DNA from 3 places in the Streptomyces sp. NPDC055013 genome. Region 3 is predicted to be linked to each of the others. Evidence: riboswitches for the same ligand, from Rfam matches in the RefSeq annotation. Region 3 holds a riboswitch; each other region holds the start of a gene.

Region 1 (10,217 bases), on a different contig from region 3:
GCCTGGGTAAATGGAAAACTTCTCGCTGATCCTCGCGATTGTGGTCGTAACCGCACTCGCGTTCGATTTCACGAACGGTTTCCACGACACCGCCAACGCGATGGCCACCACCATCTCGACCGGTGCGCTCAAGCCCAAGGTCGCGGTGGCCATGTCCGCCGCGCTGAACCTTGTCGGCGCCTTCCTCTCCGTGGAGGTCGCCAACACGATCTCCAAAGGTCTCGTCGACGAGACCGGCATCCGTCCCGAGGTCATCTTCGCCGCGTTGGTCGGCGCGATCCTCTGGAATCTGCTGACCTGGCTGGTGGGCCTGCCCTCCAGCTCCTCGCACGCCCTGATGGGCGGTCTGATCGGCGCCACCATCGCCTCGGCCGGCGTCGGCGCGGTCCACGGCGACGCGCTCGTCACCAAGGTGCTGATCCCGGCGATCGCCGCCCCGCTGGTCGCGGGAATCGCCGCGCTGCTGGCCACCCGCCTGACCTACTCGCTCGGCAAGAAGGCCGACGGCGAGTCCGCCAAGAAGGGCTACCGCGCCGGCCAGATCGCCTCGGCCGGCCTGGTCTCCCTGGCCCACGGCACCAACGACGCGCAGAAGACCATGGGCATCATCACCCTCGCCCTGGTCGCCGGCGGCACCCTCGCGCCCGACTCCGACCCGCCCATGTGGGTCATCCTCTCCGCGGGCGTGGCCATCGCGCTCGGCACCTACCTCGGTGGCTGGCGCATCATCCGCACCATGGGCAAGGGCCTGACCGACCTTCAGCCGCAGCAGGGCTTCGCCGCCCAGACCAGCGCGGCCACCGTCATCCTGGCCTCCTCCCACCTCGGCTTCTCCCTGTCCACCACGCACTCCGTCTCCGGCGCGGTGATGGGCGCGGGCCTCGGCCGCAAGGGCGGCGTGGTCCGCTGGTCGACGGCGACCCGCATGTTCGTCGCCTGGGGCCTGACCCTCCCGGCCGCCGCACTGGTCGGCGCGATCGCGGAGTACGTGACGGGCTTCGGTGCCTGGGGCACGGCCGTCGTCGCGGTCTTCCTGGTCGCCTCCAGCGCCGCGATCTGGAAGATCTCCCGCCGCGAGGTCATCGACCACACCAACGTCAACGAGTCCGACGAGCCGGCCGGCGTGGTGACCACGGCCATGGCCGCCGTTACCCCGCCGCCCGCGGGCACGGCGACCGAGGAGCTCACGGCCACCATCCCGGCCCAGTCCTCGGAGCCGAAGCCTTCGAAGGCCTCCGTCTGACGCACCCGGTCATTCCAGTCACTCCCCCTCACTCACTCAAGAAAGCAGAAGCATGAAGATCGACTGGGCGGCACTCGGCTCCGTCTTCGGCGTCAGCCTCGTGGTGACCGTGGCCCTGGTGGGTCTGTTCACCCTCGGCATCGCGGGCCTGTCGCGACGCGAACGGGCCGTGGCGCAGGGCGACTCGGCCTCTCTCGCGGTCACGGGCGCGTACGCGTGCTTCGCGGCATGCGCGGCGGCAGTGGCGTACGGCATCTATCTGATCGTGGCCTGACGCACGACGCGCACCACCTGAAACACCCGAGGTGCGGGACGGATCACCGTCCCGCACCTCACTGCTGTGTGGGCCTTCGCACACTCTCCCTTCGCAGGTCAACGGCAAGTTGACGGCCGTTCCAACCCCGTGGTGGACTGCCGGAGCCATGTGCGGCGGCAGGAGAGGAAGCCGGTGTGAATCCGGCGCGGTCCCGCCACTGTCACCGGGGTAGATAGCCCCCGGGAGCCAGGAACTCTCACCGCCGATCTCGTCGAACCAGGGCGCGGACACCCTGAGTGAGGACATAACGCGATGCTCGCCTGCCGATCGACATGCAGAACCGGACCCTCGTCTGACTCGACGATCGGCTGACCCCGATGCGTGCCGATCGCGTCTTCGCGTACGGCGCCGCCGCCGGACTTCTCGGTGATCTGCTGCTCGGCGATCCTCGCCGGGGGCATCCGGTCGCCGTGTTCGGGCGGACCGCCGCCGCCGTGGAACGGGTCCTGTGGCGCGACCACCGCGCTTTCGGTGCGGTGCACACCGCTGTGTGCGCCGGTGGCGCCGTGGCGCTCGGTGCCGCCGCGGCTCGTCTCGCACGTACGTCCCCCGCCACCTCCGTCGCGCTGACCGGCGCCGCCACCTGGGCGGTCGTCGGGGGGACTTCGCTCGCCCGGGAGGCCCGGGTGATCGGGCAGGCACTGCAAGCGGGGGACGTCGAGGCGGCACGTGCCCGGCTGCCGCATCTGTGCGGGCGGGATCCGCAGGCACTGGACGCGGACGGGATCGCGCGGGCGGTCGTGGAGTCCGTCGCCGAGAACACCTCCGACGCGGTCGTGGGGGCGCTGGTGTGGGGCGCCGTGGCAGGCGTTCCCGGGCTGGTCGGGTTCCGGGCGGTGAACACGCTCGACGCCATGGTGGGGCACAAGTCGCCCAGGTACCGGCGCTACGGCTGGGCTTCGGCGAGGCTCGACGACGTGGCGGGGTGGCCGGGATCCCGGCTGACCGCCGTACTCGCCGCCGTCGCCGGGGGTGACCCCCGTGGGGCGGTACGAGCGTGGCGCGCCGATGCCGCCCAGCACCCGAGCCCCAACGCGGGGCCCGTGGAGGCCTCCTTCGCGGGGGCGCTCGGGGTCCGGCTGGGCGGGACGCTGTCGTACGGCGGACGGGTCGAGCACCGGCCCGTGCTGAACGGGGACGGGCGGGCCGTCGGCACGCAGGACATCGAACGGGCCGTACGGCTGTCGCAGCGCGTCGGCTGGCTGGCGCTCGGCGTCTGTGTCGCCGCGCGCCGCATCGCGAAGGGGCGTACCTCATGACGGGCGGTGGTCTCCTCGTCGCCGGCACGACGTCCGACGCCGGCAAAAGCGTCGTCACCGCCGGGATCTGCCGGTGGCTGGTGCGGCAGGGAGTGAAGGTCGCGCCGTTCAAGGCGCAGAACATGTCCCTCAACTCGTTCGTCACGCGTGAGGGCGCCGAGATCGGGCGGGCGCAGGCCATGCAGGCACAGGCGTGCCGGGTCGAGCCGACCGCGCTGATGAATCCCGTGCTGCTCAAGCCCGGTGGGGAGCAGAGCAGTCAGGTCGTGCTGCTGGGCAAGCCGGTGGGTGAGCTGAGCGCACGCGGCTATCACGGCGGGCGGCAGCAGCAGTTGCTGGGGACCGTGCTCGACTGTCTCGCCGAGTTGCGGGGCACGTATGACGCGGTGATCTGTGAGGGGGCCGGCTCTCCGGCCGAGATCAATCTGCGGCGGACCGACATCGTCAACATGGGGATCGCCCGCAACGCCGGGCTGCCCGTGCTGGTGGTGGGTGACATCGACCGCGGGGGCGTGTTCGCCTCCTTCTTCGGGACGGTCGCCCTCCTCTCGCCCGAGGATCAGGCGCTCGTCGCCGGATTCCTGGTGAACAAGTTCCGCGGCGACGTCAGCCTCCTGGAGCCGGGGATCGACATGCTGCACGGCCTCACCGGACGGCACACCTACGGCATCCTCCCCTTCCAGCACGGCCTGGGCATCGACGAGGAGGACGGGCTGCGGGTGTCCCTGCGCGGGACCGTCCGGGAGTCGAACGTCGCTCCGCCTCTCGGCGAGGACGTGCTGCGGATCGCCGTCTGTGCCGTGCCGCTCATGTCCAACTTCACCGACGTCGACGCCCTGGCCGCCGAACCCGGCGTCGTCGTGCGGTTCGTGGACCGGCCTGAGGAGCTGGCGGACGCCGATCTCGTCATCGTCCCGGGGACCCGGGGGACGGTCCGGGCGCTGGAGTGGCTGCGGGAGCGGGGGCTCGCGGAGGCCCTGAAGCGCAGGGTCGCCGAAGGCCGGCCCGTCCTCGGCATCTGCGGCGGCTTCCAGGTCCTCGGCGAGCACATCGAGGACGAGGTCGAGAGCCGGCGGGGCCATGTCGAGGGGCTCGGTGTGTTGCCCGTGCGGGTGCGGTTCGCCCGCGAGAAGACCCTCACCCGGCCGGAGGGAGAGGCCCTCGGCGCGCACGTCGCGGGGTACGAGATCCACCACGGGGTCGCCGAGATCCATGGCGGGGAAGCCTTCCTCGACGGCTGCCGGGTCGGCCAGACCTGGGGCACGCACTGGCACGGTTCGCTGGAGTCGGACGGTTTCCGGCGGGCCTTCCTGCGCGAGGTGGCCGCCGCCGCGGGCCGCCGCTTCGTGCCGGCCCCCGACACGTCGTTCGCCGCGCTGCGCGAGGAACAGCTCGACCGGCTCGGCGACCTGATCGAACAGCACGCTGACACGGACGCGCTCCGTCGGCTCATCGAGTCGGGCGCGCCGCAAGGACTGCCTTTCATTCCACCGGGAGCGCCCGCATGAGCACTGTGTTGTTGTTGTCGACCGCCGACACGGACCTGTTGGCGGCCAGGGCCGCTTCCGGTGCCTCGTACCGGATCGGCAATCCGACCCGCGTGGACGTCACCGAGGAACTGCCCGCGCTCATCGAGGGCTCGGACATCGCCGTCGTACGTCTGCTGGGCGGCAAGCGGGCCTGGGAGGACGGGCTCGCCGCGCTGAAGGCCTCGGGCATCCCGACGGTGCTGCTCGGCGGCGAGGCCGTCCCGGACGCGGAGTTGATGGCCGAGTCGTCCGTCCCGGCCGGTGTGGTGGCCGAGGCGCTGAGGTATCTCGTCGAGGGCGGGCCCGCCAACCTCACCGAACTCGCGCGGTTCCTCTCCGACACCGTGCTGCTGACGGGCGAGGGGTTCGTCGAGCCGCAGAAGATGCCGGAGTTCGGCGTCCATGGTGAGCGTGCCCTCGTCGACGGCCGTCCGACCGTCGGCGTGCTCTTCTACCGGGCCCACGAACTCAGCGGCAACACCGCCTTCGTGGACACCCTGTGCGACGCGATCGAGGCCCGGGGCGCCAACGCTCTTCCGGTGTACTGCGGTTCGCTGCGGGGGGCGGACGCGGAGCTGTACGAGATCCTAGGCAAGGCCGACGCCCTGGTCGCCACCGTCCTCGCGGCCGGCGGCACGCACGCCTCGCAGGCGTCGGCGGGCGGTGACGAGGAGGCGTGGGACATCGGCCGGCTCGCCGAGCTCGACGTGCCGGTGCTGCAAGGCCTCTGCCTGACCTCCTCGCGAGCCGCGTGGGACGAGTCCGACGCCGCCCTGTCCCCCATGGACGCGGCGATGCAGGTCGCGATCCCGGAGTTCGACGGACGGCTCGTGACCGTGCCGTTCTCCTTCAAGGAGCAGGGTCCCGACGACGTGCCCGTGTACGTCGCCGACCCGGAGCGGGCCGGGCGCGTCGCCGGGATCGCGGTACGGCACGCCCAGTTGAAGCACATGGCGAACGGCGAGAAGAAGCTCGCGCTCGTCTTCACCGCCTACCCGACCAAGCACTCGCGCGTCGGCAACGCGGTCGGTCTCGACACGCCCGCCTCGGCGGTGCGGGTGCTGGACGCGCTCAGGGACGCCGGGTACGGCCTCACCGACTACCCGGACAACGGCGACGAGCTGATCCACCGGCTCATCAACGCCGGTGGCCACGACGTCGAGTGGCTCACCGAGGAGCAGCTGGCCGCCGCACCCGCGCGCGTGCCGCTGGCCGACTACCGGGCCTGGTTCGACAAGCTCGACCCGGAGCTCAGGGACGGCATGCTGGAGGCCTGGGGCGAGCCGCCGGGGTCGCTGTACGTGGACGGGGACGACATCGTCCTCGCGTCGCTGCAGTTCGGGAACGTCGTCGTGATGATCCAGCCGCCGCGCGGCTTCGGCGAGAACCCGATCGCGATCTACCACGACCCCGACATGCCGCCGTCGCACCACTACATGGCCGCGTACAGGTGGCTGGACAACAGCTTCGGCGCCGACGCGATCGTGCACATGGGCAAGCACGGCACGATGGAGTGGCTGCCCGGCAAGGGGCTGGGGCTCAGCGGCGGGTGCGCCCCGGACGCGGTCCTCGGGGACCTGCCGCTGATCTACCCGTTCATCGTCAACGACCCCGGCGAGGGCACCCAGGCCAAGCGGCGCGGGCACGCCACCGTCGTCGACCACCTGGTGCCGCCGATGGCACGGGCCGACACCTACGGCGACCTGGCCAAGCTGGAGCAGCTGCTCGACGAGTACGCACTCGTCTCCGACCTGGACCCGGCCAAGGCGCCGGCGGTCCGCGCGCAGATCTGGACGCTGGTCAAGGCGGCCGAGCTGCATCACGACCTGCATGTCGACGACCAGCCGGACGACGCCGACTTCGACGAGTTCGTCATGCACATCGACGGCTATCTGTGCGAGATCAAGGACGTGCAGATCCGCGACGGGCTGCACATCCTCGGCGGCGGTCCGGTCGACGAGGCGCGGGTCAACCTCGTGCTGGCCGTGCTGCGCGCCTCGCAGGTGTGGGGCGGGCAGGCCAATGCCCTGCCGGGCCTGAGGGCCTCGCTGGCCGTTCACTTCGGGCTCGACGAGAAGGAGCTGCTGGGCGAACCGGGCGCGCCGTTGAAGGTGCCGGTGGAGCTGTCGGATCTGGTCGACGGCCCCTCACGCACGGCCGCCGACGCGATCGACCTGCTGGAGCAGCTGTGCCGGCGGATCGCGGAGGGGATGGAGGAGCGCGACTGGGCGGTCACGGAGAGCCGTGCGCTGATCCGCGACGTCCTCGGCACCGAACTCCCCGACGCCGTCGCCGTGTTGGAGTTCGCCTGCAACGAGGTCGTGCCGCGTCTCGCCCGTACGACGGACGAGATCGGCCACATCCTCAAGGCGCTCGACGGCGGCTACGTCCCGGCGGGGCCGTCCGGTTCACCGACGCGCGGGCTCGTCAACGTCCTGCCGACGGGACGCAACTTCTACTCCGTCGACCCCAAGGCCATTCCGTCCAGGCTGAGCTGGGAGGTCGGGCAGTCGCTCGCCGACTCGCTGGTCGCGCGGTACCTCCAGGACACCGGCGACTACCCGAAGTCGGTCGGCCTGACCGTCTGGGGCACGTCCGCGATGCGCACCCAGGGCGACGACATCGCCGAGATCCTCGCGCTGCTGGGCTGCCGCCCGGTCTGGGACGACGCCTCACGCCGGGTGACCGGCTTCGAGATCATCGGCCTGGAGGAGCTCGGACGGCCGCGCATCGACGTCACGGTGCGTATCTCCGGCTTCTTCCGGGACGCGTTCCCGCACGTGGTGGGGCTGATCGACGACGCGGTCCGCAAGGTCGCCGAGCTGGACGAGCCCGCCGACCGCAACTACGTGCGTGCGCACGCCGACGAGGACACCGCCGAGCACGGCGACCGGCGGCGCGCGACGGCCCGTATCTTCGGCTCGAAGCCGGGCGCCTACGGGGCCGGCCTGCTGCCGCTGATCGACGCCCGCAACTGGCGCTCCGACGCCGACCTCGCCGAGGTGTACGCCGTCTGGGGCGGCTACGCCTACGGGCGCGGGCTCGACGGGCGGGCGGCGCGCGGCGACATGGAGACCGCGTTCAAGCGGATCGCCGTCGCCGCGAAGAACGTCGACACCCGCGAGCACGACCTCGTCGACGCCGACGACTACTTCCAGTACCACGGCGGCATGGTCGCCATGGTGCGGCACCTGACGGGCGCGAACCCCGAGGCGTACGTGGGTGACAGCGCCGTACCGGACCAGGTGAAGACGCGGACGCTGGGCGAGGAGACGCACCGCGTGTTCCGCGCCCGGGTGGTCAACCCGCGCTGGATGGCGGCCATGCGCCGGCACGGCTACAAGGGCGCCTTCGAGATGGCTGCCACCGTGGACTACCTCTTCGGGTACGACGCCACGGCGGGCGTGGTCGACGACTGGATGTACGAGAAGCTCAGTGCCGAGTACGTCTTCGACCCGGAGAACCGGGACTTCATGAAGAAGTCCAACCCGTGGGCGCTGCGCGGCGTCACCGAGCGGCTCCTGGAGGCCGCCGACCGCGGGCTGTGGGCCGAGCCGGACGCCGAGACGCTGGAGCGGCTGCGCGCCACCTACCTGGAGCTCGAAGGCGACTTGGAGGGCGACGACCAGTGACCACCCCCTTCCCCTTTACGGCCGTTGTCGGCCAGGACGACCTACGGCTCGCGCTGCTGCTGAACGCCGTGTCCCCGGCGGTCGGCGGTGTGCTGGTGCGCGGCGAGAAGGGCACCGCCAAGTCGACGGCGGTACGCGCGCTGTCGGCGCTGATGCCGGAGGTTCCGGTGGTCGCCGGGTGCCGTTTCTCCTGCGACCCGGGCGCCCCCGACCCCGCGTGCCCCGACGGACCGCACGAGGCGGGTGCCGGCTCGCGGCGCCCCGCCCGCATGGTGGAACTCCCCGTCGGTGCCTCCGAGGACCGGCTGGTCGGCGCGCTGGACATCGAGCGTGCGCTGGCCGAGGGCGTGAAGGCCTTCGAACCCGGACTGCTCGCGGACGCACACCGCGGAATCCTGTACGTCGACGAGGTCAACCTCCTGCACGACCACCTCGTCGACCTGCTCCTGGACGCGGCGGCGATGGGTGCGTCGTATGTGGAGCGCGAGGGTGTCTCCGTACGGCATGCGGCGCGTTTCCTGCTCGTCGGGACCATGAACCCCGAAGAGGGCGAACTGCGGCCGCAGTTGCTCGACCGGTTCGGACTGACCGTCGAGGTCGCCGCCTCGCGGGAACCCGAGCAGCGGGTGGAGGTCGTGCGGCGGCGGCTCGCGTACGACGACGATCCGGGCGGGTTCGCGGCCCGGTGGGCGGACGATGAGGCAGCGGTGCGTCAACGCATCGTCGCCGCACGGGAGTTGCTGCCCTCGGTGCGGCTCGGCGACGGGGCGCTGCGGCAGATCGCGGCGACCTGCGCGGCCTTCGAGGTGGACGGCATGCGGGCCGACATCGTGATGGCCCGGACGGCCACCGCGCTGGCCGCGTGGGCCGGGCGCACCGAGGTGCTGGCCGAGGACGTCCGGCAGGCGGCGCTGCTGGCGCTGCCGCACCGTCGCCGCCGCAACCCCTTCGACGCGCCGGGGCTGGACGAGGACAAGCTCGACGACACGCTGGAGGAGTTCTCCGGTGACGACGAGAGCGACGAGGATCCCGATCCCGACGGGCCCGGCGGGGGTGGCGGGGGTGGCGGGGAGCCGCCGTCCGAGCCCGACGGACCGCAGGGCGCGGACTCCGGCGCGCGGCCCGAGGCCGGCGAGGACGGGGAGCCGCAGGCTGCCGGGGCCGGGGAGCAGACTCCCGCGCGGGCGTCCGAGCCCTTCCGGACGAAGGTGCTGAGCGTGCCCGGCATCGGTGAAGGTGCCGCCGGGCGGCGTTCGCGGGCGCGGACCGAGCATGGGCGCACGACCGGCGCGCGGCGGCCCCGAGGCACGCTCACCAAGCTGCACCTGGCGGCCACCGTGCAGGCGGCGGCGCCGCATCAGCGGGCGCGTGGGCGGTCCGGGCGGGGACTCGTCGTGCGGCGGGACGATCTGCGGCAGGCCGTTCGGGAAGGGCGCGAGGGGAACCTCGTGCTGTTCGTCGTGGACGCCTCCGGGTCGATGGCGGCCCGGCAGCGGATGAGCGCCGTGAAGGGCGCTGTCCTGTCGCTGTTGCTGGACGCGTACCAGCGGAGGGACAAGGTGGGGCTGGTGACGTTCCGGGGTACGGCGGGCGATGTCGCGCTGCCGCCCACGTCGTCGGTGGATGCCGCCGCGGCCCGGCTGGAGTCGTTGCCGACCGGTGGGCGAACGCCGCTCGCGGCCGGGCTGCTGAGGGCGCACGAGGTGCTGCGGGTGGAGCGGCTGCGGGATCCGGCCCGGCGGGCGCTGGTCGTGCTGGTGACCGACGGGCGGGCCACGGGCGGTCCCGAGCCGGTCGCGCTCGCGGGGCGCGCGGCCCGGCTGTTCGCGGCCGAGGGTGTCGCGTCCGTGGTCGTCGACTGTGAGTCCGGGCCCGTGCGGCTGGGGCTGGCGGGGCAGCTCGCGGGTGAACTCGGCGGTACGGCGGTGACGTTGGACGAGCTGCGCGCGGAGTCCATCGCCGGCCTGGTCAAGGACGTACAGAGGAGGGCCGCGTAATGCCGCAGGGACAGCCGAGTGTCGTGCCGGACGACGGACTGACGACTCGTCAGCGTCGTAACCGGCCTCTGGTGGTCGTGCACACGGGGATCGGCAAGGGCAAGTCGACCGCTGCCTTCGGGCTTGCCCTGCGCGCCTGGAATCAGGGGTGGCCCATCGGGGTGTTCCAGTTCGTCAAGTCGGCGAAGTGGAAGGTCGGCGAGGAGAACGCGCTGCGGGTGCTGGGAGCGTCCGGACAGGG
Region 2 (10,217 bases), on a different contig from region 3:
CTTCGCCGTGCCGTACACGATCCTCGTCTACCCCTTGATCTTCACGTTCCTGCCCCGCCTGTGGTCGGTCTCCCACAAGCACGGCTACGTGACGACCTCGGACTTCGTGCGCGGCCGCTTCGGCTCGAAGAGCCTGTCGCTGGCGGTGGCCGTCACCGGCATCCTGGCGACGATGCCGTACATCGCGCTCCAGCTCGTCGGCATCCAGGCCGTGCTGGACGTGATGGGCGTCGGCGGCGGCGAGAACACGAACTGGTTCATCAAGGACCTGCCGCTGCTCATCGCCTTCGGTGTGCTGGCCGCGTACACCTACTCCTCGGGGCTGCGCGCGCCCGCGCTGATCGCGTTCGTGAAGGACACGCTGATCTACATCGTCATCGCGGTGGCGATCATCTACATCCCGATCAAGCTCGGCGGCTTCGACGAGATCTTCGCCAAGGCGGGCGAGGCGTACAGCCAGACCAACCCGGCCACAGGCGCGCCGCGCGGTTCGCTGGTCCCGGCCGAGGCGGGGCAGTGGACGTACGCCACGCTCGCGCTGGGCTCCGCGCTCGCACTGTTCATGTACCCGCACTCGATCACCGCGACGCTGTCCTCGCGCAGCCGTGAGGTGATCCGCCGCAACACCACGATCCTGCCGCTGTACTCCCTGATGCTGGGCCTGCTGGCGCTGCTGGGCTTCATGGCGATCGCGGCCGGCATCAAGGTGCAGAACGGCCAGCTGGCCATCCCCCAGCTGTTCGAGACCATGTTCCCGTCCTGGTTCGCGGGCGTGGCCTTCGCGGCGATCGGCATCGGCGCGCTGGTGCCGGCGGCGATCATGTCGATCGCGGCCGCGAATCTCTTCACCCGCAACATCTACAAGGACTTCATCAAGCCGGACGCGACGCCGGCCCAGGAGACCAAGGTCTCCAAGATCGTGTCCCTGCTGGTGAAGGTGGGCGCGCTGGCCTTCGTCCTGACCATGGACAAGACGGTCGCCATCAACTTCCAGCTCCTGGGCGGCATCTGGATCCTGCAGACCTTCCCGGCCCTGGTCGGCGGCCTGTTCACGCGCTGGTTCCACCGCTGGGCCCTGCTGGCCGGCTGGGCGGTCGGCATGATCTACGGCACGGTCGCCGCGTACGGCGTCGCCTCCCCGACCCAGAAGCACTTCGGCGGCTCGGCGAAGGAGATCCCGGGCATCGGTGAGATCGGCTACATCGGCCTCACGGCGTTCGTGCTCAACGTGGTGGTCACGGTCGTCCTGACCTTCGTCCTGAAGGCCGCGAAAGCCCCGGAGGGCATCGACGAGACGAAGCCGGAGGACTACACGGCGGACGCCGGTGACGCGGGCGTCCAGGTCGAGCTGCCGCCCGCGACGGCGGGGACGAGCCACTGACGCAGGGGGCACCTGCCCGATGGCCGGGCGTACCGCACTAGTTGCGCGTACGCCCGGCCATCTGCTGCCAGAAGCCGTCGAGTTCCCGCACGCGCATGCTGACCCAGCGCGGCGTCTTCCTGCGCAGGCCCCGGGGCAGATGCCGGCGTACCCGGCCCGGCAGCAGGGCCTGCTGCTGACGGCAGAACGGCTCCCGGATCTCCCCGCGCGGCACACAGCCCCGGGGCGGGTAGGGGCAGAGCTGGAACTTGCAGTCGGGCGGACAGGTCGTTCCCGGTGTGGGCGGGTCCGCCATGCCGGCCCGCAGGTCGGGCCGCAGCGGGCGGCGGTCGCTGCGGATGCACGGCGGGAGTGACGTCCCCGGCTGTTCCGCGCGGATCATCCGCTCCTCGACCTCGTCCGGATGCCCGTCCCGTTCGATGAGGTTCAGCATCACCAGTACGTCGGCGACCAGGCGCTGGGCGCGCGCGTCGAGGGTGCTCCAGCCGACCGAGGGCGGGATCCACAGGCTGTGCTTGCGGTACGCCCCGGGGTTGCCGGTGCGCGCGCCGATGTTGTCGGCGACGCCCTTCTCGTCGATCCAGAGGAACCGCTCGGGTTGCCCGGTCTCCAGCGTGAGGGCCACCAGGTCCCCCGCCTCGGCGACGAACGGATGCAGGGGCCGCCGGGGCGAGGCCCCGTTCGCCTCGGGATGCCCGGGCGCCCGGTTCACCGTGCCGGCCATCGACAGCCAGCGCTCCACCGTCTGTACGGCGCTCGCCCCGCCCAGCGCCCGGGGCGGCTCGCGCCCGCCGTCGTGCCCGTCCTTCCCCGGCATCGCGTGCGCCTCCCGCTCATGGACGCCGACACTGTCCGGAAGCCTCCACAGGCACAGCGCCTGGAGCAGCATGACCTGCGCGTACCAGCACCGGGACTGCTGGAGCACGGTCTCCGCCTGCCGGATCAGGTCGGCGCGGCCGCCCTGATAGGCGCGGGGATGCCGGATCCGACGGTTGGCCGCGTACTTGAAGCCCTGGGCCAGCGCTGCCTCCAGGGCGAGCGGCAGATCGGGGGCGCCGCCGGTGGCCTTCGGGTCCAGGTGACGCAGCCACCTGGTGAGGCGTTCGCGGGCCTCGTCACGGTGCGCCTCGTCGACGGAGCCCAGCAGCATGGGGATCATCCAGGCGCGCATCACGAACTCCCGGAACAGAACGACCCGCTTCCTGCGGTACTCCTGGTTGAGCGTGCGCCGGTCCTGCTGGAGCCGCCCGATGCGCTCGGTCCTGGCCCGTGAGGGCGCGCCCGCGGCCCGCGCCCGCGCCATGCGCTCGGCCCCCTGCTCGTACTCACCGCGTTTCCAGGCCTTCAGCTCGCCGAGCCGGTCGTTGTACTCCTGCACGGGGTCGGTGTTCAGCCCGATCCGCCCGCGGATCACGGCGAACGCGGGGTTGCCGCCGGTGCCGAACTCCTGGGCGACGGCCAGGCGTATCGAGTAGGAGGGTTCCTTCACACCGATCTGGACGAGCTGTTCGTAGAGCGGGGTGGTGTCGATCCGGTCGGAGACGCTCCGCAGGGCGGCTCCGAGTTGTCGGAGCAACCTCAGCTTGGCGTCGTCGAGGCTGCGCCGGTCACCCTTGAAACCGGCCCACGTCCTGCGCACGTCGCCCAGGATGTCGCCCAGCAGCCGCGGAACGTCCTCCACGCTCTCGATCTCCACGGCGGCCGCGTAGAGGTCGAGCGCCTTCGGATCGTCCGTGCGGCGTTCAGCGGCCCTGCAGAGCCGGTGGGCCAGGGTGTGCCCCCGCACCCGTGAGCGGCGGAGCCGTTCCTCGACCTCCTTCGTCACCTCGGCCCGTACACCTTCCCGGCGGGCCCGGACCGTCGCCGCACGGCGGCGCGACAACAGCACCAGGGCCATGAGCAGTTCACGGCTGGGCCCGGGCGGCTGGAGCACATGCTCGACGAGCTCGCCGGCGCCCCGCTCGCCCAGCTGCCGCAGCACGCGATAGCCGAAGTAGGCCTGGATGATGCTGTGCGGGAAACGGACCTTGCGCTCGAAGCCCTCCACCAGTCCGAGCCTGTCCGCATTGCGTGCGATCCGGGCGAGGGCGGCGCGGCACTGGTCCATGTTGCCGCCGCGCAACCGCTTCCTCTCGTCCGGGCCGATCCGCCGGCACAGCACGTCCCAGATCTGCTGCCGGTGCCACTCGGAGAAGACGTTCCCGCGCCTGCCGTACCGGTCGAAGGCGCGTCCGCCGGCCCACAGGTGCTCGGCGCGGGCCTGCGCGCGTCGCATCGGACCGGGGTGGACGTCCGAGTCGAGCAGCTCTCCGAGGCCGACCTCCAGCTTGTCCTGGAGCAGTCCCAGACAGGCCAGGGCGGAGACCACTTCGAGGGCGTCGCGGCGTTCCTGCCGGCTCAGCGCGACGTCCCGGCGCAGCCTGCCCTGGCACAGCGCCTCGTCCCAGGTCTCCAGCAGCCACAGCCGCAGCATGCCGCGGTCGCGGCTGCGGGTGTTCATGTGCTGCGGGTCGTTGTCGGGCCGGTCGTGCTCCAGGGCGCCGTGGCGGTGCAGTTCGCGGGCGATCTGGAGGTAGACCGGCGACTCGGTCACCTCCGCCGTCTCCACGATCCAGTCCACGCGGCGTTCGTCCGTCTCCGGGACGCGTGCCTGGACGAACCGCAGGGCCTCCTCCTCGCTGAGCGGTTCCAGCTCCACGATCGCGGCCGGGGTGCTCTCCAGCGGGCTGTGCGGACGGGAGGCGATGACGAGGGGCAGCTTCTCCTCGTGGGCGCGCTCGATGGCCCGCCGGATGATGTTGTCCCGGTGCTGTTCGAGGCCGTCGCCGAGGAGAGCCTCCTCCAGTCCGTCGGCGATGACGACCGGTTTGTCGTCGGCCAGGAGTTGCTGCCAGACCCGCTCGGTCTTGCCGCGCGCGAGGATGCCCCGGGGTGCCTCTTCGGTGAAGCGCTGCTTGGCCATGCGTTCGAAGTTCAGGTCGGTGCCGCCGTTCGCGTCCCGCAGCCGGATCGGCACGGGTACGGCGTTCTGCTCCGCCAGCAGTTCCGTGAGGCGTACCAGGACGGCGGTCTTGCCCACACCGACGCCGCCGACCAGCAGATAGGGCCGGCGGGTGGCGCGCTCCCGCAGCCGTTCGGCGATGACCTGGGCGATCTCCTCGCGGCCCACGATCTCGGCGGTGTCCGGGCCTGCGGTGAGCACCAGTCGGTGGGGGTCGTCCCGTGCCTTGGCGAGATAGCGCCGCTTGGTCCAGCGGTACCACCAGAACAGAAAGAGTGTGGCGGCGATCGACGCGGCGAGCACCGGGCCGACGAAGCGCATGACCGTCTCGAATCCGGGGTTGCCCTGCCGCCACCGCTCGAAGCCGGTCGTGTTGCTCGAGATCAGGATGTACAGGCCCTCCACCACCCAGGCGAACAGGGCGAGCGCGGCCACCGTCCAGATGGCCCGGGTGACGTTGGTGTAGGTGAACCACCGGCGCCATTTCCTGGGGCGGGTGGTGCCGCCGCGGGCCTCCAGGCGGATCATCAGCCGGTGCCAGTGGCCCACGAACCCCTGCCTGACCCAGGTGCCCGCCCGTCTCGGAGCCAGCGTCGCCATCGGCGCGTCGCGCGGCCGCTTCTTGCCGGGCGGGCGACGCACGACCCTCGTCATCGTTCGTCTCCTTCCGAGAAGGACTCTCGAAACGGAGCGACCGCGGGGCGCCGACACCTATCTCCATGGAAGCACTCCCGGAACTCCCCGCAACCCGGCGGCCCCATGGCCGGCATGCGCGCCCCGGCGAGGGTCGAGATCCGGATACTCGCCGACATCACTCTCCTCACCTACAAGTTGACGCTCTGAAACCAGCACGACACAACATCTGGGGGTGGCGTGGCGGGTGAGCACAAGATGTATGCTCATGCTCGCTGTCGCCGCAGGGGAATCCGGTGCGAATCCGGAACTGTCCCGCAACGGTGTACTTGTGCATGTCTGTTCCCAGGACCGGCGTGCGCAGGAGTCAGTCCGAGGACCTGCCGACAGCGCGCCCGGCCACCCGGCCGGTGCGCCCGACGTCCGGGCCTCGTGGAATGGGCCGGTGGACGCGACGCCGTGTGCGCTCGTGTGCTGCCCCCTGCCCTCGCCGAGGCCCCCGTGCCGAGCGAGGGAGAGCCCCCACGTGACCATCGCGCCAGCAGACCCGGCCTCAGCCGTTCCTACCGTCCCCACGGACGAGGACGCTCCGGGAACCGCCTTGCTGCGGACCCTGACCGAGCTGACCGCCGACCTCGCCGACGCCGACCCCGGCCGGGTCGCCGCCGCCGCGCTGCGCGGCCGGTCCGCGTTCGCGGACGAGGCGGAGCTGCGCGAGCTGGCCACCGAGGCGGCGGCCGGCCTGATCTCCGAGGACCCCGCCTACAGCAGGCTCGCCGCCCGGCTGCTGACCCTCTCCATCGCCGCCGAGGCCGCCTCGCAGGGCGTGACGTCCTTCACCGGATCGGTCGCGGTCGGACACCGTGAGGGCCTCATCGCCGACCGGACCGCCGAGTTCGTGCGGCTGCACGCGGCCCGCCTCGACGCCCTGGTCGACACCGACGCCGACGACCGCTTCGGCTACTTCGGCCTGCGCACCCTGCACAGCCGGTACCTCCTGCGGCACCCCATCACCCGCAAGGTCGTCGAGACGCCCCAGCACTTCATGCTGCGCGTCGCCGCCGGTCTCGCCGAGGACGACACCGCCCGGTCGGTGGACGAAGTCTCCGCGCTCTACGGGCTCATGAGCCGCCTCGACTACCTCCCGTCCTCCCCCACCCTCTTCAACTCCGGCACCCGGCACCCCCAGATGTCGTCCTGCTACCTCCTCGACTCCCCCAAGGACGAGCTGGACTCCATCTACGACCGCTACCACCAGGTCGCCCGCCTCTCCAAGCACGCCGGCGGCATCGGGCTGTCGTACTCCCGTATCCGCTCCCGGGGTTCGCTGATCCGCGGCACCAACGGTCACTCCAACGGCATCGTCCCGTTCCTGAAGACCCTCGACGCCTCGGTCGCCGCGGTGAACCAGGGCGGCCGGCGCAAGGGCGCGGCCGCGGTGTACCTGGAGACCTGGCACTCCGACATCGAGGAGTTCCTGGAGCTGCGCGACAACACCGGTGAGGACGCCCGCCGTACGCACAACCTGAACCTCGCGCACTGGGTCCCGGACGAGTTCATGCGCCGGGTCAACGCCGACCAGCCGTGGTCGCTGTTCTCGCCGTCGGACGTGCCGGATCTCGTGGACCTGTGGGGCGACGAGTTCGACGCCGCGTACCGCAAGGCCGAGGCGGCCGGGCTCGCGAAGAAGACCATTCCCGCCCGTGACCTGTACGGCCGCATGATGCGCACCCTCGCGCAGACCGGCAACGGCTGGATGACCTTCAAGGACGCCGCCAACCGCACCGCCAACCAGACGGCCCTGCCGGGCCATGTCGTCCACTCCTCCAACCTCTGCACGGAGATCCTGGAGGTCACGGACGACGGGGAGACGGCGGTCTGCAACCTGGGGTCGGTCAACCTCGGCGCCTTCGTGAACACGATGACCGGCGACATCGACTGGGAGCGGCTCGACGCCACCGTCCGCACGGCCGTCACGTTCCTCGACCGGGTCGTCGACATCAACTTCTACCCGACCGAGCAGGCGGGCCGGTCGAACGCCAAGTGGCGGCCGGTCGGACTCGGCGCCATGGGCCTGCAGGACGTCTTCTTCAAACTGCGCCTGCCCTTCGACTCGGCCGAGGCGAAAGCCCTGTCGACCCGGATCGCCGAGCGCATCATGCTCGCCTCCTACGAGGCCTCCGCCGACCTCGCCGAGCGCAACGGACCGTTGCCGGCCTGGGAGAAGACCCGTACCGCCCGGGGTGTCCTGCACCCCGACCACTACGGTGTCGAGCTGACCTGGCCGGAGCGCTGGGCTGCCCTGCGCAGCCGTATCGCCACCACCGGCATGCGCAACTCCCTCCTCCTCGCCATCGCGCCCACCGCGACCATCGCGTCGATCGCCGGTGTCTACGAGTGCATCGAGCCGCAGGTCTCCAACCTGTTCAAGCGCGAGACGCTCTCCGGAGAGTTCCTCCAGGTCAACTCCTACCTGGTCAACGAGCTCAAGGAGCTCGGCGTCTGGGACGCCCGCACCCGTGAGGCGCTGCGCGAGGCGAACGGCTCGGTGCAGGAGTTCGCCTGGATCCCCGAGGACGTACGGCGGCTCTACCGCACGGCGTGGGAGATCCCGCAGCGCGGCCTGATCGACATGGCGGCGGCGCGGACCCCGTTCCTCGACCAGGCGCAGTCCCTGAACCTGTTCCTGGAGACGCCGACCATCGGAAAGCTCTCCTCGATGTACGCGTACGCCTGGAAGTCGGGCCTGAAGACGACGTACTACCTGCGCTCGCGCCCGGCGACCCGCATCGCCCGCGCCGCCCAGGGCCAGGCGCCCCAGCCCGAGAAGACCATCCCCGTCCAGCAGGTCGCCGAGCCCGACGCCGTCGCCTGCTCCCTGGAAAACCCCGAGTCCTGCGAGGCCTGCCAGTAATGACCACCCGTAACAGCAACCTGCTCGACCCGGGCTTCGAACTGACCCTGCGCCCCATGCGCTACCCGGACTTCTACGAGCGCTACCGGGACGCGATCAAGAACACCTGGACCGTCGAGGAGGTCGACCTCCACTCGGACGTCGCCGACCTGGCGAAGCTGTCCGAGGGTGAGCAGCACATGATCGGCCGGCTGGTCGCGTTCTTCGCGACGGGCGACTCGATCGTCGCGAACAACCTGGTGCTGACGCTCTACAAGCACATCAACTCCCCCGAGGCGCGGCTGTATCTGAGTCGGCAGCTCTTCGAGGAGGCCGTGCACGTCCAGTTCTACCTGACGCTGCTCGACACCTATCTCCCCGACCCGGAGGACCGGGCGGCGGCCTTCGACGCCGTCGAGAACATCCCGTCCATCCGCGAGAAGGCCGAGTTCTGCTTCAAGTGGATCAACGAGGTCGAGAAGCTGGACAGCCTGCAGACCAAGGCGGACCGGCGCCGCTTCCTGCTCAACCTGATCTGCTTCGCCGCGTGCATCGAGGGCCTGTTCTTCTACGGCGCCTTCGCGTACGTCTACTGGTTCCGCAGCCGGGGTCTGCTGCACGGCCTCGCCACCGGCACCAACTGGGTGTTCCGCGACGAGACGATGCACATGAGCTTCGCCTTCGACGTGGTCGACACCGTCCGCAAGGAGGAGCCGGAGCTGTTCGACGACCAGCTCGAGCAGGAGGTCACCGACATGCTGAGGGAGGCCGTCGAGGCCGAGCTGCAGTTCGCGCGCGACCTGTGTGGTGACGGCCTCCCGGGGATGAACACCGACTCGATGCGGCAGTACCTGGAGTGTGTCGCCGATCAGCGTCTGACGCGTCTCGGCTTCGCTCCGGTGTACGGCTCCGAGAACCCCTTCTCCTTCATGGAGCTGCAGGGTGTTCAGGAGTTGACCAACTTCTTCGAGCGGCGGCCCTCGGCGTACCAGGTGGCGGTGGAGGGCACCGTCGACCTGGACGAGGACTTCTGAGCCTCGGTCCTGTCGCGTTCCTGGGCCTCCCTGATCTGACGGTCGATGCGCCGGTCGCGCATCGCGCCGATCAGTGACGGGAGGGCCAGGAGGACGAACATCCCGAGGACGACGATCATGGCGAGCAGTGTCTGTGTCTGTTCTGCAGTCATGACACCACTGTCGCTCCGTACACTCCTTACGAACAGTGGCAGGACTGCCGTGGAACCTCGATTTACTGCCAGCATCGAGGCACACTGGCAGCATGCTGAAAAACGTCGCCGCCGTCCTGCTCGACGGTGTGCATCTCTTTGAAATGGGCGTCGTCTGCGAGGTGTTCGGCATCGATCGCAGCGACGAGGGGCTGCCGACCTACGATTTCGCGGTCGTCTCGGCGGAGGGGCCGACGCTGGGCACCCACGTCGGCGGACTCACCGTCTCCACGCCGTACGGTCTGGAGCGGCTGGAGGAGGCCGACCTGATCGCGGTACCGGCCGGCAGCGAGTACGTCACCCGTGACTATCCGCCCGCATTGCTGGACGCCCTGGTCAGAGCCGTCGACCGGGGCGCCCGGGTGCTCAGCGTGTGCTCCGGTGTCTTCGTGCTGGGTGCCGCGGGACTGCTCGACGGGCGGCGGTGCAGTGCGCACTGGAAGCACGCCGGGGAGCTGTCGCTACGGCATCCGGGGGCGATCGTCGAATCCGACGTGCTGTATGTCGACGAGGGGCCGGTAGTCACCAGCGCCGGCACCGCCGCCGGCATCGACGCCTGTCTGCACATCGTGCGCCAGGAACAGGGGCCCGAGGTCGCCAACAAGATCGCCCGGCGCATGGTGGTGCCGCCGCACCGGGACGGCGGGCAGGCCCAGTACATCGAGCGCCCGCTGCCCCGCTCCCACTGCGACACGGTCGGCGAGGTGCTGGCCTGGATGGAACGGCACCTCGACGAGGACGTCACCGTCGAGCAGCTCGCCGAGCGTGCGCTGATGTCCCCGCGCACCTTCGCCCGCCGCTTCCAGCAGGAGACCGGTACGACCCCCTACCGCTGGATCCTGCGCCAACGTGTGCTGCTGGCGCAGGAGTTGCTGGAGGCCACGGACGAGACGGTGGACGCGATCGCGAGTCGAACAGGGTTCGGAACTGCGGCCGCGCTGCGCCACCAGTTCGTACGCGCCCTGGGGACGACCCCGAACGCCTACCGAAGGACGTTCCAGGGGCCGAACGCCGCCTGAACCGTCCCCGGCGGCACTAGTCCCTCGGCACCGGCCTCAGCAGCAGCTTGTGCGGGCGGAGCGTG
Region 3 (10,217 bases):
TCCGGGTCCCGGGAAGGCACCAGCTCGTGGAGAACCTCCAGGCTGCGCGTTTCCCGGTCATCGACGCCCGCATAGGCATGCGGGTGCGCGACACCCTCCCGTACGACCACCGCCTCGGCGCCCCCGGCGGTACACGACGACGCCGTCCGATTCACGTACACCACCTGCTTTCGCCACCTGGAACGAGATCGGCTCGGTGCCATCGCGAACTTCGCGGGGTTGAGGGCATCAAGTCCGCTGCGGGTGCGCCGCTACGGGTGTGCCGTGATGCGGCGCCGGCCGACACCGGCCCGCGTTGCCGGAAGGACCAGGACGCCCTGGCGGCCGGCGCCCCGATGCGGAAGCCGCGCTCTGCCACGAGATCCCGTTCCCTACCGACAGCCACGGGGCCTGCCGGGCGACGCCGAGGCGGTGTTGGCGGAACGCACGTAGTCCACGCTACGGGGTGGTCCGAGGACGTGCATGCGGACGATGTGGCGGCTACGAAGCGCGCGCCGCCTGCCTCGGGCATACGGCTGAGTGACAGCGGCGCCCAGTCGCCGCTCGTCGGCGAGCCCGGACGGCCACGGCAAGGCGCCGGAACTCCGCCTCTGGCCCGGACTTCCCAGATCAGCACTCGTAGGCGTAATACGGGACGTCGTCCGCCTCCGGAACAACCCTCCCGACGCCACCCGGGCGGATGCGAATGCAATTCGGGTCATACCCATCGGTCTCGACTGTGGCATGGATCGTGCGCCTGCACACGTTGCGGATGTCCGCTCGTCCACCGCCGTAGGCGGCGAGCTTGGCGCAGCCCGGCTCCCTTGCGGAGCCGGGCTGCAGTGACGGTTCCTGCGACGGTCGGCCCGGTCAGCAGGGCCAACGCGGCCACCACGACGAGTGCGGATCGAAGACGAGCCAGGGGGGCCGTTCCACCTCACCGGAAGACGGCCTGACCGAGCACACCATCGTCGTCTATTGGCGTGGCATGGATGGCGTGCTTCGGTCTGCCTTCGCCGACTCGTCGAAGAACCTGACGATCCGGGGCAGGGCTTGCCGCACCGATTCGTTGTGGTCGTAGGCGCCGACATCGGTCTGCCGGCTTGTGGCATCGTTCCTCGTCAACTGGTCCGCGCAGTAATCCGCGTGACTGAAGTCGACGTCCTTGTCGCCCCGGCCGTGGAAGATCTCCACCGGTACGTTCGGCCGCCAGTCACATGTGTTGTCCATCGGGCGCAGCTTGTCCTTCAGGACTCCGTCGGGCTTGCGGATCTTGTTCAGGAAGTCTTCGGTGAACAGGTCCTTGGAGGCCGCCGGAAGTTCGCTGAAGATCTGCCCGGCGGTGTGATGGCCGTCGAAGAGACCCTCCACTTTGCTGTCGTAGGGGGAGCGGAAGGCGTCGCCGGGTGACGCGTAGAGGCCGTACATCCTGTTCCAGGCGGTGACGAAGTAGGCGAGGTAGATGCCGGATTTGGCGATCTTGTCGTCGGCTGCGGCGGCCTCGAAGGCCGAGAGGTTGTAGGGGCCGCTGACCGGGGCGAGCGCCCCCAGCCTGAAGTAGCGGTCGGCATCCTCCTGCTGAAGCGCCCGGCCAACCAGCATGGTCGCGGGGCCGCCCTGCGAGAACCCGCTGACCTGAACCTTCCGCTTCAGCTCCCGGCCGTTGCGGTGGGCGAAGGTGCGGGCCGCGCGCAGGCCGTCCACCGAGGCCGCGACGGTGGCCCGAGGGTCACCGTAGGGGTGGAAGCCTTCGCCCGAGCCGAGGCCCACCTAGTCGGGCGCCGAAACGGCCCGCCCGGTCGAGGCGAACAGCAGGGCGACCAGCCGGTCGTTCGACTTCGGATTCTCCGAGGCGACGTCCTTGCGGTAGACGGTGGTGCCGTGCAGCCAGGAGACGGTGGACAGGTGGCGCGCCCCGTTCTTGGGCAGGACGACGAGCTGGCTCGCGGTCGTGAGGGCGCCCGCGCTGTCGGTGGTGCGGTAGGTGACCCGAAAGGCGGTCACGCCGTAGCGGACCTGGTACGAGTCGATCTTTCCCCGGAGTTCCCCGGCCACTTCCTCCGCGGTGAGGTCCGCCAATTGCTCAACGGAGACGACGGCCCCGCCTTGCGCCGGCCCGCGGTGGGAGCCGGTCGCGGCCGAGACCGGAGCGAGCGAGGCGGACACACTGCCGAGAACCGCCGCACCAGCCAGAATCCGGATTTTCGTTCGCCGTGAAGTCATGGATGGATCATGCACGTCGGCTGCCCCGCTGGGACATGGAGCAACCCCCCGGGCCACAAAGGGGGAAAGCCCCCTCGGGGCCCGCAGGGGCGCTGGAGGAGTGAAATTCGCATCGCGATGGGTTTCACGCCGCGGGAAGTTGTCCGTCCCCGGCGAGCAGGGGCCGGAGGCACGCCGATCGTCGGCCGACCTGATCGGGACCCGTTTTCGTGATCGAAGTCGTGCCCGTATAGGCGCTTGCGGCGCTCGGCATCTTGCGGGGGATCACGCGGCCAGGTACCGAACATGGCGGCCTTCTCGTCGGCTCGGGCGGGCAGGTGGCGCCCGGCGAGCGGATCGGTGAGCTGTCCACGGTCGCTGACTTCGCACACCAGCTGCGTATCCTCGGCCCACACCCGCAGGCTGCCCGAACCGCCGCCGTGCACCACACTGTTGGTGGTCAGCTCGGACACCGCCAGGGTGAAGTCCTCCAACGGACGCCGGACAGTCCGAGCCGGGTTGCCTGCTCGACCGCGGCACATCGGACGGTGGCCAGCCCCTCGATGCCGAAAACCCGCGACTCGGCCGATGTGGGGGCCGGTGCCAGTGGCTGGTTTTAGCGGTCCACGATCTGACCGCGCGCGTAGGAGGGGCTGGGCAGCCGGTGCCCGCCGGAGACGACGACCACGGGGTGCGTGGCGTAGGCGTCGATCAGTACGCGCTCGTCCAGGCGGTCGGCGTCGTACGGGCACAGGATGGTCACCTCCCTGGCCTGGAAGGCCGGGTTGTTCAACGCCTCCTGCTGGTCGCAGGCCGGGTACTCCAGGCTGCTGCGGTCCGGCCAGATCGGCTCGCCGATGATCCGCACCCGAGTCGTGGGATGAGCGTCGGCGAAGGACCGCAGCACGGTCGGGATGATCCGGCCGGGGTTGCGGCCCGCCTCGGTCATGTCGAGGAAGCGCACCGACGCCGCGTCCGCGCCCAGGCTCTCCTTGAGGGCGGTCAGGTTCGGCCCGCCCGGCCTGACGGCCGTCGCGGATGAAGGGGACCGTGCCATCCACGTACTCCTGCTCACCCCGGTAGAACAGGGCGGGATGCACGAACGGCTCGGTGGCAGCAGAACCGTTCATCGCGCCACCACCTCGATCGCCGGCAGATCCGGCCAGAACATCTCCAGCAGCCGCTCCATGCTGGCAGGCGGCCGTTCGAGGACAACGCGCCGTCCGGCAGGAAGCCCTTGGACTGCCACCGCCAGGACCGAGACACCGGCTACGTCGGCGAACGTCACGGCGGACAGCTCCAGACGGCACTCGCCCGTGCCGCTCCCGGCCAGCCCATCCATCGTCCGCTGCCATGCCGGACGCGTCGCCAGGGTGATCTCACCGATCGCCCGCCAGCCCATGAGGTCAGGAAGTGGGTACACCCGCAGCGTGCCTGCGGGCGGGAGCGGCGGTGAGGCCGACGCGTGAGCCTCGTGCGCATCGTTCACTCCCTCACCCCCGGTGGGTTGTGGTGCCCGCCCCCGGTGCCCCACGCTACCCCGCGAGCCGAGGCCGGATACGCGAAACGGCCGCGCCTGCCAGGACACGACTGTGCTGCTCCTGCCCTGCACGACCAGAAGCAAAGGCCCATCCCCAACCCCGGCTGCGGACCGAGCGTCTGGACCGTTACACCAGCCCGCGGGCAGCGGTGTCGCTGGACGTGTCGGACAGGCTGATGCGGGCCGTGATGCGCTTGCCGACCGGTATTCGCTCGATGAAGAGGTCCTCGGCGACGGCCTTGACGATCTCCAAGCCGTGCTGGCCGATCCTGCTGGGATCGGCGGCTCGGGCCACCGGGATGGCGGGGTCGCTGTCCCACATGACGACGTCCACACATTCAGCGGAGATGCGCAGCTCCAACAAGACAGGGCCCGGGGCGTACTTACAGGCGTTGGTGATCAACTCACTGACCACCAGCTGGGTGAGGTCCCGCGCACGGACCGACACCGGCAGGTGGTGGTCGGCGTGAGCCTGGTCGAGGAACGCGACGGCAAGGTGGCGGGCGTCCGCGATGCAGACGTCATCTCCGCCCAGGGCATACCCGGCACGCATCACAGGCTCACCCGGCCCACTACGGCCGTCACCGTCGACATGGGATGCCACGTGCCTCGCCCTCACTCCCCGTTCTCGTAAGCGCCACTACCCGCCCCACCACGGTGCATGCCTGGCAACTATGCGGTTTGGCATCGTGCCCGACCTGCTGCATCCCGCCCCGGGCGGTGGGGCAGAATCGTCCGTGTCCGCCCCGACCCGGGGCAGGTTCGCGAGCGCAGTCGAGGAGACGTGGCCGACATCGACAACGCAGACCGTCCCGATCAGCTGGCCATCGACACCCGTTTGATCGACGGCGTGCGCGTCGTGACGGCACGGGGCGAGATCGATCAGACCGTGCAGGAAGTCTTCAGCAGGGCGCTGTCGGAGGACGACCGTGTCGTGCCGACGCGGATCGTGCTGGACCTGGGCGGTGTGACCTTCATGGACTCCAGCGGCATCAACGTTCTCCTCACCGCCCACCGCGAGGCGAGCGCCACGCACGGCTGGCTCCGCCTCGCCTGCCCAAGAGATGCCGTCCTGCGCGTGCTTCAGTTGGTCGGCGTCGACACCCTCATCGACTGCTACCCCACCGTCGATCAGGCACTGACTCCCTGACCACCCACCGCCTGTCCCGGCGGACCCAGGGCTTGCTCACCGTGTGAGCACCGCGGCGAAACTTAGGTATGCCTAAGTTTTACTCACAACACAACATCTGGGATGCGCACGCGCAGTCAATTCTAGATGTAGTGTTGGCGGTGCTGGTGGTTCGCCGGGCACGCCTGTGTCCGGCGTCGCAAGAGGGAACCCGGTGAGAATCCGGGACTGCCCCGCAGCGGTGAGCGGGAACGACCGCCGTCACACGCACTGGGCCCACGAACAGGGCCTGGGAAGCGACGGCCAATAGGAGTCTCGTACGACCTCGTACGACGGGACGCGCCCGCGAGTCCGAAGACCTGCCACCGGCGCGCACGCCGAAGAGCGGTGTGCGCGCTCCGAGGCCCCGAGGGAGGGCCACGTGGCAGACGCACGGACCCGGGTCAGGTGTACGTTTCTCCGCCGCCCCGGTCTTCCGCCGTATGCGCCGCGCCGCTCCTCCCCTCCCGGTCCTCGGACGGAGACGGGAACGAGCGAGAGGAGGCGGCGAGCGATGAGCGGTCTCGTGTATTTCTCCAGCGTCTCGGAGAACACCAAGCGCTTCGTGGAGAAGCTGGGCCTGCCGGCCACGCGCATCCCCCTGCACCCGCACCGCGAAGGCATGCCGCAGGTGACCGAGCCGTTTGTGCTGATCGTGCCGACGTACGGCGGCGGCGAGCGCGCGGGCGCGGTCCCCAAGCAGGTGGTGCGCTTCTTGAACATCGAGGCCAACCGGGCCCTGCTGCGCGGGGTCATCGCCTCCGGCAACACCAACTTCGGCGCCGACTACTGCCTGGCCGGCCGGGTGATCTCGGCCAAGTGCGGCGTGCCGGAGCTGTACCGATTCGAACTGCTGGGCACGGACCGCGACGTCCGCGCCGTGAGGGAAGGACTGCAGAGGTTTTGGACACGACACTCATCGACGGCAACGGGGCGACCGGCGGCATGAACACCCTCACCACGGCGGTCACGGTCCCCGCGGCCCAGCGCGAGTCGGTCGGCACGCGCAAGGACTACCACGCGCTCAACGCCATGCTGAACATGTACGACTGCGACGGCAACGTTCAGTTCGACAAGGACCGCGAGGCCGTCCGCCAGTACTTCCTCCAGCACGTCAACCCCAACACCGTGATGTTCGCGTCGCTGAAGGAAAAGATCGACTACCTGATCGAGAACGACTACTACGAAGACGCCCCGATCCGGGCCTATGACTGGGAGTTCCTCGAGGCGCTGCACCAGCAGGCCTACGCGCACGAACACCGCTTCCGCACCTTCCTCGGCGCGTTCAAGTACTACACGTCGTACACACTGAAGACCTTCGACGGCTCCCGCTACCTGGAGCGCTACGAGGACCGCGTCGTCGCCACCGCCCTGTATCTCGGTGGCGGCGACCAGGAGTTGGCCTCCCGGCTGGTCGACGAGATGATGACCGGCCGCTTCCAGCCCGCCACGCCCACCTTCCTCAATGCCGGCAAGGCCCAGCGTGGCGAGCTGGTCTCCTGCTTCCTCCTGCGCGTCGAGGACAACCTGGAGTCCATCGGACGCGGCATCAACTCCGCGCTCCAGCTGTCCAAGCGCGGCGGCGGAGTGGCCCTGCTGCTGACCAACCTGCGCGAACAGGGCGCCCCGATCAAGAAGATCGAGAACCAGTCGTCGGGGGTCGTCCCGGTGATGAAGCTCCTGGAGGACTCGTTCTCCTACGCCAACCAGCTCGGCGCCCGGCAGGGCGCGGGCGCGGTGTACCTGCACGCCCACCACCCCGACATCATGCGGTTCCTGGACACCAAGCGGGAGAACGCGGACGAGAAGATCCGCATCAAGACCCTCTCCCTCGGCGTCGTCGTCCCGGACATCACCTTCGAACTCGCCAAGCGCAACGAGGACATGCATCTGTTCTCGCCGTACAACGTGGAGCGTGAGTACGGCAGGCCGCTGTCGGACCTGTCGGTCAGCGAGCACTACGACGACCTGGTCGCCAACCCCCGTATCCGCAGGACGACCCTCAGCGCCCGGGAGTTCTTCAAGACCGTCGCGGAGCTGCAGTTCGAGTCGGGGTACCCGTATCTGCTGTTCGAGGACACCGTGAACCGGGCCAACCCGATCCCGGGCTGGATCAACATGTCCAACCTGTGCTCGGAGATCCTCCAGGTCAACACGCCGAGCACGTACGACACTTCGCTCGGCTACGAGACCGTCGGCAAGGACATCTCCTGCAACCTGGGCTCGCTGAACATCGCCGCCGCGATGGCCTCCCCCGACCTGGGCGCGACCGTGGAGACCGCGGTGCGCGGGCTGACCTCGGTCTCCGACCAGTCGAACATCGACGCCGTTCCGTCCGTGGCGCACGGCAACGACCTCTCCCACGCCATCGGCCTCGGCCAGATGAACCTGCACGGCTATCTCGCCTCGCAGCGCATCCACTACGGCAGCGAGGAAGGCGTGGACTTCACCAACATGTACTTCTACGCCGTCGCCTTCCACGCGCTGCAGGCGTCGAACCGGATCGCGATCGAGCGCGGCACGGCCTTCGACGGGTTCGAGCACACGGCGTACGCCGACGGCTCGTACTTCGACAAGTACAGCGAGCGGGCGTGGGAGCCGGCCACCGAGCGGGTACGCGCTCTGTTCTCCGAGGCCGGGGTGCACCTGCCCACGCAGGACGACTGGCGGGAGCTGCAGCGTTCGGTCCAGGAACACGGCATCTACAACCAGTACCTCCAGGCCGTCCCGCCCACCGGTTCCATCAGCTACATCAACGACGCCACCGCCTCCATCCACCCGATCGCCTCCAAGGTGGAGATCCGCAAGGAGGGCAAGCTCGGCCGCGTCTACTACCCGGCGCCGCACATGGACAACGACAACCTGGAGTACTTCCAGGACGCGTACGAGATCGGCTACGAGAAGATTCTCGACACCTACGCCGCCGCCACCCAGCACGTCGACCAGGGCCTGAGCTGCACGCTCTTCTTCCGCGACACGGCCACCACCCGCGACCTGAACCGGGCGCAGATCCAGGCCTGGCGCAAGGGCATCAAGACCCTCTACTACATCCGGCTGCGCCAGGAGGCCCTGGCCGGCACCGAGATCGAGAACTGCCTGTCCTGCACGCTGTGAGGAACGTACCGACGATGACCACCACACCTGCCCCGCTGACCGAGCTGTCGGTCACTCCCCCGTCGTACCGCCACGACCCGGCCGCGCGCCTGCGCCCGGTCAACTGGAACCGTGTCACCGACGACAAGGACCTGGAGGTGTGGAACCGGCTCACGGCCAACTTCTGGCTGCCCGAGAAGGTTCCGCTCTCCAACGACGTGAACGCCTGGCAGCAGCGGCTCACCGCCGGGGAACGCACCCTGACCATGCGGGTGTTCACCGGTCTGACGATGCTCGACACCGTGCAGGCCACGGTCGGCGAGATCGTGCAGATCCAGGATGCGCGCACCGAGCACGAGGAGGCGGTGTACACCAACATCGCCTTCATGCAGGCCGTGCACGCCCGCAGCTACTCCTCGGTGTTCTCCACGCTCTCCAACACCCCGGAGATCGACGACGCCTACCGCTGGGCCGTGGACAACGACGTCCTCCAGCAGCGCTGCAAGACGGTTCTGAAGTACTACTACGGCGACGACCCGCTGAAGCGGAAGGTCGCCTCCACCCTGCTGTCGTCGCTGCTGCTGTACGCGGGTTTCTACCTCCCGCTGCATTTCTCCACCCACGCCCTGCTCACCAACACCGCCGACATGATCCGCCTGATCCTGCGCGACAAGGCGGTGCACGGCTACTACTCCGGCTACAAGTACCAGCGCGGCCTGGAGAGGCGGTCGGCAGCCGAGCAGGACGAGATGCGGGACTTCACGCACACGCTGCTGGAGGAGCTGTACCAGCTGGAGCTCCAGTACTCGGGTGAGCTGTACGAGCCGCTGGGACTCATGGACGACGTGGCCGTCTTCGTCCGCTACAACGCCAACAAGGCACTGATGAACCTCGGTTACCCGGCCCGCTTCGGCGCGGACGAGACCGAGGTCAACCCGGAGATCCTCGCCGCGCTGTCACCCGGCGCGGACGAGAACCACGACTTCTTCTCCGGCTCCGGCTCCTCCTACGTCATGGGCAAGGCGGAGGACACCGCCGACGACGACTGGGACTTCTGAGAGGCACGCGCATGTCCGGTTTCAGCAGCCCCTGCGTGTTGCTCAAACACGGGGAGGTCTTCCTCAAGGGGCGCAACCGCCACCGTTTCCACGAGCGACTGCACGACAACCTTCGGGTCGCGCTGCGCGGCATCGGAGGCTCGACGTGGATCAAGACCGCTCAGAACGTCACGGTGCTGGGCGGCGAGGTTCCGCGGGAGGCTCTCGTGGAGCGGGCCCGCAGGGTGATCGGCTTCAACTCCGTGGAGCCGGCCGTGCGGGTGCCCAGCACCGTCGAGGACATCGCACGGGCGTCCGTCGAGGCGTTGGCCGGTCAGCGGCAGGGATGCGGTTTCGCTGTGCGGGTCAAGCGGCGGGACAAGCAGTTCCCGCTGACATCGTCCCGGTTGGAGGCGTACCTGGGGGCCCGGGTCCTGGAGGAGGTCGCCGACCTGCGCGTCGATCTGTCCCGGCCGGACGTCGTGCTGACCGTGGAGATCGACCGCAAGGAGCGTATCTCTCCTGGGCCCGGCACCCCGGTGTATCCGGGCTGCCGGTCGGTTCCAGCGGGCGTGCCCTGGTGCTGCTGTCGGGCGGCTACGACTCCCCCGTGGCCGCCCACCGGGCCATGCGGCGCGGACTGGCCTGCGACTTCGTGCACTTCAGCGGGGCTCCGTACACGAACCCGTCGTCGGTCTACAAGGCGTACGCCCTCGCCCGCGAGCTGAACCTCTACCAGCCGCCCGGCCACCTTCACGTCATCGCGCTGGGCAAGGCCCAGAAGCAGCTGGCGGTGGCCGGTGCGGGACGGCTGCAGGTCGTCGCCCAGCGGCGGCTGATGGTGCGAGCGGCCTCCGCGCTCGCCGTCCGCACCGAGGCGCAGGCCCTGGTCACCGGCGACAGCCTCGGGCAGGTGGCGAGCCAGACGCTGGCCAACCTGGCCGCGGTGGACGAGGCGGCGGCCCTGCCGTTGCTGCGTCCGCTGATCGGCTGGGAGAAGCAGGAGATCATCGACGAGGCCCGGTCCATCGGCACTGCCGGCATCTCGGTCCTCCCCGACGAGGACTGCTGCCAACTCCTGGCGCCGCCACGAGCCACCACCCGGGCCGGGCTGCCCCGTCTACGGGCGGTGGAGAAGCGGCTCGACCTCGACGAGGTGACGGCGGCACTGCTCGACAACATGCAGGTGCTGCTGCCC

The links. Region 3 has a riboswitch for cobalamin ahead of nrdI (class Ib ribonucleoside-diphosphate reductase assembly flavoprotein NrdI). Riboswitches for the same ligand answer to the same signal wherever they lie in the genome.
Region 1: another riboswitch for cobalamin. It lies ahead of ACWGDB_RS29325 (cobalamin biosynthesis protein); the one in region 3 lies ahead of nrdI (class Ib ribonucleoside-diphosphate reductase assembly flavoprotein NrdI).
Region 2: another riboswitch for cobalamin. It lies ahead of ACWGDB_RS34570 (ribonucleoside-diphosphate reductase subunit alpha); the one in region 3 lies ahead of nrdI (class Ib ribonucleoside-diphosphate reductase assembly flavoprotein NrdI).

Annotation. Positions count from the first base shown of each region.
Region 1 covers NZ_JBSGVW010000028.1:70,922-81,138, reverse strand. The annotation lists gene ACWGDB_RS29335 (anion permease) at 11-1,243, shown strand; gene ACWGDB_RS29330 (hypothetical protein) at 1,296-1,517, shown strand; cobalamin riboswitch at 1,634-1,774, shown strand; gene ACWGDB_RS29325 (cobalamin biosynthesis protein) at 1,877-2,818, shown strand; gene ACWGDB_RS29320 (cobyric acid synthase) at 2,815-4,326, shown strand; gene cobN (cobaltochelatase subunit CobN) at 4,323-7,979, shown strand; gene ACWGDB_RS29310 (putative cobaltochelatase) at 7,976-9,976, shown strand; gene cobO (cob(I)yrinic acid a,c-diamide adenosyltransferase) at 9,976-10,217, shown strand, end outside.
Region 2 covers NZ_JBSGVW010000039.1:28,914-39,130, forward strand. The annotation lists gene mctP (monocarboxylate uptake permease MctP) at 1-1,381, shown strand, start outside; gene ACWGDB_RS34565 (ATP-binding protein) at 1,419-5,036, opposite strand; cobalamin riboswitch at 5,278-5,417, shown strand; gene ACWGDB_RS34570 (ribonucleoside-diphosphate reductase subunit alpha) at 5,542-7,929, shown strand; gene ACWGDB_RS34575 (ribonucleotide-diphosphate reductase subunit beta) at 7,929-8,942, shown strand; gene ACWGDB_RS34580 (hypothetical protein) at 8,855-9,094, opposite strand; gene ACWGDB_RS34585 (helix-turn-helix domain-containing protein) at 9,187-10,152, shown strand; gene ACWGDB_RS34590 (bifunctional albaflavenone monooxygenase/terpene synthase) at 10,169-10,217, opposite strand, start outside.
Region 3 covers NZ_JBSGVW010000004.1:209,678-219,894, forward strand. The annotation lists gene ACWGDB_RS07340 (serine hydrolase domain-containing protein) at 1-155, opposite strand, end outside; gene ACWGDB_RS07345 (hypothetical protein) at 955-1,749, opposite strand; gene ACWGDB_RS07350 (hypothetical protein) at 1,750-2,202, opposite strand; partial or broken gene ACWGDB_RS07355 (anti-sigma factor RsbA family regulatory protein) at 2,508-3,311, opposite strand; gene ACWGDB_RS07360 (STAS domain-containing protein) at 3,308-3,670, opposite strand; gene ACWGDB_RS07365 (ATP-binding protein) at 3,849-4,274, opposite strand; gene ACWGDB_RS07370 (STAS domain-containing protein) at 4,506-4,871, shown strand; cobalamin riboswitch at 5,002-5,231, shown strand; gene nrdI (class Ib ribonucleoside-diphosphate reductase assembly flavoprotein NrdI) at 5,404-5,838, shown strand; gene nrdE (class 1b ribonucleoside-diphosphate reductase subunit alpha) at 5,793-8,003, shown strand; gene nrdF (class 1b ribonucleoside-diphosphate reductase subunit beta) at 8,018-9,040, shown strand; partial or broken gene thiI (tRNA uracil 4-sulfurtransferase ThiI) at 9,052-10,217, shown strand, end outside.